2 regions of the Massilia pseudoviolaceinigra genome follow, and region 1 is predicted to be linked to the other one. Evidence: predicted binding sites of a transcription regulator. Region 1 holds the regulator's gene; the other holds the start of a gene.
The links. The regulator FNR, encoded in region 1, switches genes on or off when oxygen is low (the NO sensors DNR and NnrR bind a similar motif). The targets are predictions, from matches to a motif close to TTGATNNNNATCAA.

Region 1 (5,240 bases):
ACGACGGCGGTCACGCTCTCCTGGTAAGAGATGACGTTGGTGTCGGCGGTAACGCCCTTGAGCAGCTCGCGCACGGCGTTCACCGCACTGGTGCCGGCATACGCGCCAGCCTTGTCTGCAGCGTCCAGCGCAAACGTAAAGTTGGTCGCCACGTCGACCTTCGCGGTGACCAGCGCCGCATCCTGCAAACCGGCCGGCGTTTTGTTGGCCATCGCGCCGGCGGTGATTGCGAGCGATGCATTGGCGCGCGTGAGGGCGCCGGAATCAATGGCCTGGGTCCAGTAATCGAGCCCGGCCTGCAACGGCGCGCGGTCAAACACGTTCTGGAAAATGGCTTTGACGAAGGCCGCGTTGTCGCCGCCGTACAGCGCTGTCGATTCGGCGCTTGAGCCGAACGAATCGATCAGCGTGCGCAATGGCGCACTGCCGACGTAGGCCGCATTCAACCCTTCGATCGTCTGCGGCGCTTTCAGCTCGACCAGGCGTTGCTGGAAGCTGGCCAGGCCCGCCACGTCGGCCGCGCGGCCGAAATAGCTGTAGTACAGCGACTGGGTCAGGCCAGCGTACTCCAACGCGGTGCTGTGGTTGGCGAAGGTGGCGCGCTCCACGTCGAACAGGATATCGCTGCCCTCGGCGCCCGTGGTGTCGACGATCATGTAATGGCCATGGTTCGAGATGATGCGGAAGCCGGAAACTTTGCCGTGGAACAGTGCGGTGTCGTTGCCAGCTTCGCCAGCGAGGATGTCGTCGCCGCCGCCACCGTACAGGGAGTCATTGCCGTGTCCCGCCACCAGCGAATCGGTACCGCCGTAGCCCGCCAACTGGTCATCGCCCAGGTCGACCTTGATGTAATTCGGGGCATTGTCGCCACGGATATCGTTGCCGTCGGCGGAATCCCTCATGTACTGCGAATAGCCGGGCAGGTCGGCGAGGCTGACGGTAATGTCGGTAAACCGGATGAACTCGATGCCGCTGAATTTGATTTGCGGATGGGACGACAGCGTATTCCAGTTGTAATGCCACTGTTCCGTGCTGTGGAAGCCGGCGGCGACGGCGTTGATGCGTACACCGCCGCTCGACACCGGCAGTACCAGGGTATCGATGCCACTGCCGCCGTCGACGATGGCACGCTCGCCCGCCACGAAGCCGACCGACATCACATCGTTGCCGGCGCCGCCGCACAGCTTGTTGTCGATGTTGGGCAAGCTGGAGGTGATGCTGTCGTTGCCATCGCCACCCAGGTAGCCGTCGGCGCCGCCGCCCGAGGCACGTTGGACATGGACATCGTTGCCGGCCGTGCCGTGGGCCTGGTCGTCGATGCGCACGGTCAGGTCCACGCGGCCAAGCAAGGTCGACGGATAGCCAGCAGCCTTGATGTAGATCCGTCCCGTTTGCTCGGCCAGAAAGCCCATGCGCGCGGTATTGAGGCCAGTGGTGTGGGTGCCTTCCTTCTCGTTGATCGGAAAGCCGTCGGCGTCGTACAGGAACAGCCACGGCCCCAATGCCGCGCTGATTTCAAAGTCGACCAGTTGGCCGGCCACCACGTCGAGGGCATAGGTGCCGCCGCTGGTCAGGAGCGTCCTGTCCCACGCGGGCGCGGTTCCCGCCGAAGTGCCGGTCCCGGGGACGTCGCTGAAAGCGGCGAGTACCTGCCGATCCGCCTTGATGAGATCCTCCGGCGCCAAACGGTGGCTGTGGTGCACCTGAGAAGTGAATGGGACGTAAATGGACATGGGCTCTACTTGCGGAAATTGATAATGAGATGGATGCATCCGTGGCGACGGCTACGCACCATGGCGGCGCCGCCTGCCGCTCCATCGCGCCGACGCGAGGGACGTGGCAAAGCCGGCGATTAAGCCTTGGTAATTGCCGTAAGTACACCGTTATAAGCAGGTGGAAATGAAGTTGCCCGCAGCGCCTTGGTTTATGCCATTGGGCTGCACTGCTCGGTGCCGGCGGCGAGCGCCTTGAGCATGGCCGGATCGAGCAGGGTCATTTCGCGCTTGTCGACACCGATCCAGCCCTGTTTCTTGAAGCGCGACAGCAGGCGGCTGATGCTTTCGATGGTCAGGCCGAGGTAGTTGCCGATATCCTCGCGCGACATGCGCAGCTGGAAACTGGTGGCCGAGTAGCCGCGCGCCGCGTAGCGTGCGGACAGGTTGACCAGGAACACCGCAAAGCGCTGCTCGGCTCGCATATTTCCCAGCAATAGCATGACATTTTGCTCGCGCGTGATTTCCTGGCTCATGATGCGGTGGAAATGGCGCAGCAGGGTGGGCACCTCGCCGAACAGTTCTTCCAGGCGCTCGAACGGGATCTCGCACACTTCGCTGTCCTCGAGCGCGACCGCGTCGCAATGGTGGCGGTCGGCGCTGATGGCATCCATGCCCAGCAGTTCGCCAGCCATCTGGAAACCCGTGATCTGCTGCTCGCCGCCGGCATTGACCTGGTAGGTCTTGAAGTGGCCGTAGCGGATCGCGTACAGATTGCGGAACGGTTCGTCCATCTGGTACAGGCGCTCATCGCGCAACAGGCGGCGGCGCTTGCCGATAATGCTGTCGAGACGGGTAATGTCGTCTTCATCGAGTCCCATCGGCAGGCAAAGCTGGTGCATGCTGCATCCCGCGCAGCTGGCCTTGAGCGCGGCGACGTTCAGCATGGCTGCGGGAACGAATGGAAGTGGCTGGGGCATAGGGGACTGACGTTTTGTGGCTTGATCCGTATGATACTCCAGTGGAACCTTGGCGCACAGGGCAATAGCGGTGCAGTTGCGGCATTTTCCCCAGTACAGATGGCAGAATGTCCACGGCGGCGTTGCATTATCTGCGCAGGCGTTGTGCAAGTCTCAACAGTGCTGGCCAAAGGACAAGGGATAGCCCGATGGCGGCGGCCGTTACCAGTTGCGCGGCACTTAATGGCGTGAAATGAAACACGGCCGCCAGCGCGGGCACGCAGGTGACGACGAGCAGGGCGGCGAGCGCGCCTGCGGCGATCATCCACCGCACCCGGTTCGGCCGGCGCTGCGCACCGTGTGCGAACATCAGTGCCAGGTTGGCGCCGACCAGCGCGCTGAAGGCAAAAGCGCGCGCCGCATCCGGCGCCAGCGCCGCCGACGCCCACAGCCACGCGGCGATGACGTGAGCCAGCGCCAGGGCGCCGTGCAGGCCCGCGCGCAGCAGGCCGGCGGCGCCGATGAGGGGCGCGTCGGGCCGGCGCGGCGGCTTGCGCATGCTGTCCGGATCGGGCGCATCGTTTTCGAAGGCGAGCGTGCAGGCCGGATCGATCATCAGTTCGAGGAACACGATATGCATCGGCAGCAGCACCACCGGCCAGCCGAACAGCACCGGCAGCAGCGCCATGCCGGCAATGCAGGCGTGGACCGACACCAGGTAACCCACCGCGCGCTGCATGCCGGCGAAAATCTGGCGCCCGGCGCGCAGCGCGGGTGCGTCGTTGACGCGGTCGCCGGTCATGCCGACGATGGCCCCGCCGGCCTTGAGCGCCTGCACGATGCGCAGCTTTTGCTCCGGCGCGATGCGCGCACACACCGTCACGTCGCCTATGAGGGCGCGCAGTTCGCGCGCCTTCCTCGCCGCCAGCGCGTCACCGGTCAGCAGCGCGCCCTCGGCCAGGCCGGCATGGCGCGCGATGGCTTGCGCGGTCGATGGATAGTCGCCCGTGATCATCACCACGCGGATGCCGGCCGCGCGCAGGGCCTGCACAGCGTCCGGAATGCCGGCGCGCAGCGGATCGGCCAGGGCGACCAGTCCGAGCAAGGTAAAGCCCAGGCGCGCCGGATGCGGCGGCCACTGCGCGCCATCCCAGCCGGCGCGCGCCACGGCCAGCACGCGCAGGCCGTCGCGCGCCATGTCGTCGGCCGTGGCCATCAAGGCCGCCTTGCCACGGGCGTCGAGGCGGCACATGGCGGCGATGGCTTCGGGCGCGCCCTTGGCCGCCACCGTGCAGGTCTCGGAGCCCGGGGCGCGCCAGGCCTGCAGCATGGCGCGCAGGGCCGGGCGCGGCGCCTCTTCGCGCACCAGGCGCCAGTCCGGGTGCAGCTGGTTTGACGCGGCCAATTCGCCCCGGGCCAGCCGCACCAATGCCTGTTCCAGCACGCGCTCGCGCGCCAGGCGCCACGCGCCCAGGGCCGGGAACACCACCAGCACGACGGCAAATTCTTCCGGTACCATCGCCATGGCCAGCACGATTCCGGCCAGGACGCCCTGCAGCCACTGGCCGCCGCGCAAGCCATGCAACAGCACCAGCGTCACGCTCAGGGCCAGTCCCAGCACCGCAAACAGTACGGTCAGGCGGCGTGTCTGGCGCTGCAGCGGCGGCGCTTCGGGCGCGAGCTGGCGCAGGGAAGCGCCGATGGCCCCGATGTGGCTGTGCGCGCCGGTGGCCGTGACGATCGCCGTGGCGTGGCCCGCAACGACCAGCGTGCCGGAAAACAGGCAGGCGCCGGCTTCGCCGTCGGCGCCGGCGGCCTTGTCCAGCGCCAGCGGTTCGCCGGTCAGCAGCGACTCGTCGACCCGCAATGCGTGGCCGCCCAGCAGGCGCGCATCGGCCGGCACGCGGTCGCCTTCGGCCACGATGATCAGATCGCCGCGCACGAGTGCCCGGCTGTCCAGGTGGCGACTGTGACCGTCGCGCACGACCAGCGCGCGCGGGCTGCCCAGCTCGCGCAGGGCGTCCAGCGCCCGTTCGGTCTTGTCTTGCTGATACAGGGACAGGCCCACGGTCAGGGCAGCCGTGGCCAGCAGGAACAGGCCTTCGTGCAGCTCGCCCAGCACCAGGTACAGCGCGGCGGCGCCGAGCAGCAGCAGGAACATGGGTTCGCGCGCGCTATCCCATGCCAGCTTGAGAAGGCCGGGGCGGGAGGCGGCCGGCAGCGCGTTGGGCCGTCCGCGGCCAGGCGGCGTGCGGCTTCGGCTTCGCTCAGGCCGCCATGGATGGCCGCCTCGTGCGCTGTGCTTGCCATGGGATTCCTGAACGGGGCGCCGGAGGCGGCGGATCGTTCAGGATATCAATGACTTACCCGCAAGGCTTGATGTGGCTCAAGCGTGTCCGGATCGGCGCCTAACGCGGGCGGAAGCGCACATCGACCGTCGAGACCTCGCCCGTGACCTTGGCTTTCTTCGGCTTCTTGGGCTTTTTCAGCACTTCGCCGGCGGTATTGGTCACCGGCACCCGGTGCTCGGGCGAGAAACCGGGCTCCTCGATGCGTTCCAGGGTCTGTC
Region 2 (5,240 bases), on a different contig from region 1:
GATCACGGCCGGCTACGCCTACGTGGACAGCCAGAGCGCCGACGACATCAAGAAGAACCGCGGCAACTTCGGCACGCCGGGCGTCAATTCGCCGTTCCGCGAGCGCACGCCGGAAGAATCGCTGGCGATGTTCCGCGACATGAAAGCCGGCAAGTACAAGGACGGCGAGCACATCCTGCGCATCAAGATGGCCGCCGATTCGATGGCCTCGCCCAACATGACCAACCGCGACCCGGCCATCTACCGGATCCGCCATGCGCACCATCACCGCACGGGCGACGCCTGGTGCATCTATCCGATGTACGACTTCACGCACCCGATTTCGGACGCGCTGGAAAACATCACCCATTCGGTCTGCACGCTCGAATTCCAGGACCACCGCCCGTTCTACGACTGGCTGCTGGCGACCCTGGCCGAGGGCGGCTTCTTCAAGCAGCCGGTGCCGCGCCAGTACGAATTCGCGCGCCTGAACCTGACCTACGTCGTCACCAGCAAGCGCAAGCTGCGCGACATGGTCGACGAAGGCATCGTGACGGGCTGGGACGATCCGCGCATGCCGACCATCGTCGGCCTGCGCCGGCGCGGCTACACGCCGGAAGCGATCCAGCTGTTCTGCGAGCGCATCGGCGTATCGAAGGCCGACGGCTGGATCGACATGAGCACGCTGGAAGGCTGCCTGCGCGACGACCTCGACCCGAAAGCGCCGCGCGCCACCGCCGTGCTGCGTCCGCTGAAATTGATCATCGACAACTTCCCGGAAGGCGAGTCGGTCGAATGCACTTCGCCGGTGCACCCGCACTTTCCCGAGCGCGGCCTGCGCACCTTCCCGATCACGCGCGAACTGTGGATCGAGCAGGATGACTTCATGGAAGTGCCGAGCAAGGGATACTTCCGGTACTTCCCGCCGATCGGCGACGCCCCCGGCAGCCGCGTGCGCTTGCGCCACGGCTACGTTACCGAATGCACCGGTTACGACAAAGATGCTGAGGGCAACGTTACCGCCGTGCACGTTAAGTATTTCGAAGACAGCAAATCGGGTACCGAAGGTTCGAACACGTACAAGGTCAAAGGTAACATTCACTGGGTCAGCGCCGCCACCGCTTTGGCGTCGGAAGTGCGCCTGTACGACCGCCTGTTCACCGAGCCGCAGCCGGACGCGGGCGGACGCGACTGGAAGCCGTTCCTCAATCCGAACGCCCTGGAGGTGGTCACCGCCTACCTGGAGCCGGGCATGAGCGCGGCCGAAGCGGACCAGCGCTTCCAGTTCGAACGCCATGGCTACTTCGTCGCCGACCGCGTCGACTCCACGCCAGGCAAGCCGGTATTTAACAGAGTTACTACTTTGAAAGATAGCTGGGTCAAATAAACGTTGCCTAAACGCGACATTTTCGCCCCCCCGAATCCCGCCCCGGTGACTGCTGCGGCGGGATTCTTTCTATATTCAGACTTTTCCGATATCCATACCTAGCAGGGTCACTAGGTATTCTGACAACAAACTTCCGGTTAATGTAGATCAAACAATGCATCGCCATTTGCGGGTACCGAAAGGAATGCAACGCGCAATGCTTACTTTGAAGACAACTCTAAAAACATTCTCGACGGCACGTCCTGCCCTGTGGGTAGGCTTGCCCTTCTCGCTGGCGGTCGGCATGGTGCTTTACTTTGCGACCGCCAATTCTATTGAAGCGGACTCGCGCACCCGTTTCGCCGGCCTGGCGCAGAACGCCCGCAATACCATCAGCGCGCGCATCAAATCGTATACCGACGTGCTGCGCGGCACGGTCAGCGTATTCCAGATCAGCGAGCCGCTCACGCGCCGCCAGTTCCACGGCTACGTGCGCGGACTGGGACTGGCGAAAAACTTTCCCGCCATCGAGAACATCAATTTCGCCCAGCTGCTGCTCGACGCCGACCGCGATGCCTATCTGCAGCGCATGCGCAGCGAACGCGCGGCCGACGGCACGGTGCTGGAAGACTTCACCATCATGCCGCCCGGCCGCCGCCCCTCCTACACCGTGGTCACCTTCGTCGAGCCGGAAGACCGCTGGGCCGCGACGCTCGGCTACGACATGTTCGCCAATCCACTGATCATCGAAACGCTGGCCAATCTGCGCGATACGGGCAAGCTGTTCACCTCCGGCTTGCCGATCGCCTTCATCTCGGGACCGAACCGCACCGGACTGGGCATGCGCCTGCCGGTGTACCGCCCGCTTGCGCCGACCGCCACGGTGGCGCAGCGGCGCGCAGCCTACATCGGCACGGTCGGCATCGCGTTCAGCGTGCAGAAACTGGTGCAGGGCGTGATCGACGACGTGCCGATCAAGAATGTGCGCATGATGCTGGTCGACAATGCCATCGGTCCCGACATGCGGCGCGGGCGCATGCTGTTCGACACCGGCGGCGCCGGCGAGACCACGCTGCCGTCTCTGCTGGCGCCGGCCCGCTTCAGCGCCACGTTGCCGATCGACTTCAACGGGCGCCAGTGGGATGCCACCTTCAGCGTGGCCGCCACCGAGCTGTACACGGGCTTCGAGGAATTCGCGCCGTGGCTGGCGATGATGGCCGGTTCGGTCAGCTCGATGCTGCTGTACGCGCTGTTCCATGCGCTGACCTCGTCGCGCCGGCGCGCGATCAAGATGGCCAAGGGCATGACGCGCGAACTGCGCGACAGCCAGGCCAAGCTGCAGCTGTCGCACCAGAACCTGCGCCGCCTGGCGGCCCATGCCGACCAGATCAAGGAAGGCGAGCGCAAGCGCATCGCGCGCGAAATCCATGACGACCTCGGGCAAAACCTGCTGGCGCTGCGCATCGAAGCGGACATGCTCAGTTCGCGCACGCGCGAGCGCCATCCGCGCCTGCATGCGCGCGCCCGCTCCACCCTGCAGCAAATCGACGCCACCATCAAGAGCGTGCGCCAGATCATCAACGACCTGCGTCCGAACGTGCTGGACCTGGGCTTGTCGGCGGCGGTGGAGTGGCAGATCGCCGAATTCAAGCGCCGTACCGGCATCGCCTGCGAGCTGATCGATGAACCGAAGGAAGTGGCGCTCAGCGACCACGCCGCCACGGCCTTCTTCCGCATCCTGCAGGAATCGCTGAGCAATATCGTGCGCCATGCGCAAGCGACCAGGGTCCGGGTTGAACTCAAGCTCAACGGCAATCGCCTGTCGATGACGGTGACCGACAACGGCATCGGCCTGCAGGCCGGCGAACGGGCCAAGGTCGGCTCGTTCGGCCTGGTCGGCATCGAAGAGCGGATCAGCATCCTCGGCGGTTCGTTCTCCATTTCCAGCAACGGCGGCGACGGCACCACGGTGTGCGTGAGCGTGCCCTTGCACAACGAACCTTCGCGCGGCGGCCCGTCCGGGGCAGTGGTCGGCAAAAGTGAATCGCATGCCGCGTTTGTCTGATGACGACGGGCATTGTCCTAAACAGAATCCTCCTGAATGACCTGCGGCACAGTCAGTGCATCCGCAATGCACTAGGAATTGCCCTAAATAATCATTGAGCTAAGTCAACAAGCTAGGTTTGGACCGGCGCAACATCCTCAAACAGTAACGGAAATCAATGTAATAGGGCAATTGATTTACCGGAAGAAATGAAAGAGTCAGTCGTTTTGCAGCAGCCGTAGTACCCGCAGATTCAAACAGGGATGTAGTCACATAAACCAATCACACTCTAAAAAAGAGGCTTAATCATGATGAACAACGACGCAATCAACGCAATTTCGGAACTCGATCTGGATCCAATCAAATTCAAGCTTACCCACGCCGATTCCGGCGAAGGCTGGTCGCAGGAAAAAGCCGATGCAGTGGAAGTGGAGTATCGGCGCTTTCTGTATCTGATGAAGATGTTCCCGGAAGACGAAACCGCACCGATGATTGAAGTCGACATCTTCTGGCACTACCATATTCTGGACACCATGAAGTACGCGAAGGATTGCGAGCACGCGTTCGGCTACTTCCTGCACCACTATCCGTATGTCGGCATGAGCGGCGAAGCGGAAGATACGCAGTACCTGCAAGATTGCGGCAACAAAATGCGCGACCTGTATGAAAGCACGTTCGACGAGCCTTACGGCCAGCGCGCCGCGGCCTGGTGCACCCGCACCGCTGAAGCCGCCGCGCCGGTGGAAGCCGCCCCGCAGTCGGCATGGTGCACGCGCACCACCGAAGCCGCCGCGCCAATGGAAGCAGCCGCTGCGCAGTCGGCATGGTGCACGCGCGCCACCACTGAAGAAGTGAAGTCGGCGTGGTGCACACGGGTGTCGGAGGACCATGCCAAATCCGCCTGGTGTACACGCACGGTGTCGGCTCACACCAAGGCCGCATGGTGCACGAGGACCAGCGCCGACAGCGCCAAATCGGCATGGTGCACACGCACGGTGTCCTCCGACGCCAAGTCGGCATGGTGCACGAGGACCAATACGGATGCGGCCAAGTCGGCATGGTGCACACGCACGGTGTCCTCCGACGCCAAATCGGCATGGTGCACGAGGACCAATACGGATGCGGCCAAGTCGGCATGGTGCACACGCACGGTGTCCTCCGACGCCAAGTCGGCATGGTGCACGAGGACCAATACGGATGCGGCCAAGTCGGCATGGTGCACACGCACGGTGTCCACCGACGCCAAGTCGGCATGGTGCACGAGGACCAATACGGATGCGGCCAAGTCGGCATGGTGCACACGCACAGTGTCCACCGACGCCAAGTCGGCATGGTGCACGAGGACCAATACGGAAGCAGCCAAGTCGGCATGGTGCACGCGCACAGTGTCCACCGCCGCCAAGTCGGCATGGTGCACGAGGACCAATACGGAAGCAGCCAAGTCGGCATGGTGCACGCGGACCAGCGCAACGTCAGTCAGCGCGGCATGGTGTACGAAGGTGACGTCCGCCACGCCCCAGGCGGCATGGTGCACAAAAATCAGCGAACCGGATGACAGCGATACACTGGTGGTGAGTGCAGCCACACGCGAACTGCTGCAAGCGATCGCCCAAGGCGCGCGGCAGGCAGTCTGAGTGCTTCACCGCAACGCATGACCAGCAGTGGGCAATCATCCGCGCGCCGGCGGGACCGCAGTCCCCGCCCCGCGGCACGGCGACGAATACGATCGCAACAACATGTGGAGCAGTACCGCAAGGAGCAGCATCGACCGGCAATCCGTGCCGGTCGATGCTGCTCAAGCGCCTCTGAACGGGGCGCCGGATATCCGATCAAGGGGCACATGGTGCCCCT

Region 2: RBA40_RS26340 (glycine-rich domain-containing protein) is a predicted target of FNR. The motif match lies at 3,505-3,518, and genes of this name have one in related genera.

What each region holds. Positions count from the first base shown of each region.
Region 1 is NZ_JAVCWL010000035.1:4,251-9,490, reverse strand. It holds gene RBA40_RS27025 (DUF4214 domain-containing protein) at 1-1,733, opposite strand, end outside; gene fnr (fumarate/nitrate reduction transcriptional regulator Fnr) at 1,925-2,692, opposite strand; gene RBA40_RS27015 (cation-translocating P-type ATPase) at 2,820-4,832, opposite strand; gene rhlE1 (RNA helicase RhlE1) at 5,080-5,240, opposite strand, start outside.
Region 2 is NZ_JAVCWL010000033.1:42,371-47,610, forward strand. It holds gene RBA40_RS26330 (glutamine--tRNA ligase/YqeY domain fusion protein) at 1-1,366, shown strand, start outside; gene RBA40_RS26335 (sensor histidine kinase) at 1,563-3,410, shown strand; gene RBA40_RS26340 (glycine-rich domain-containing protein) at 3,698-5,023, shown strand.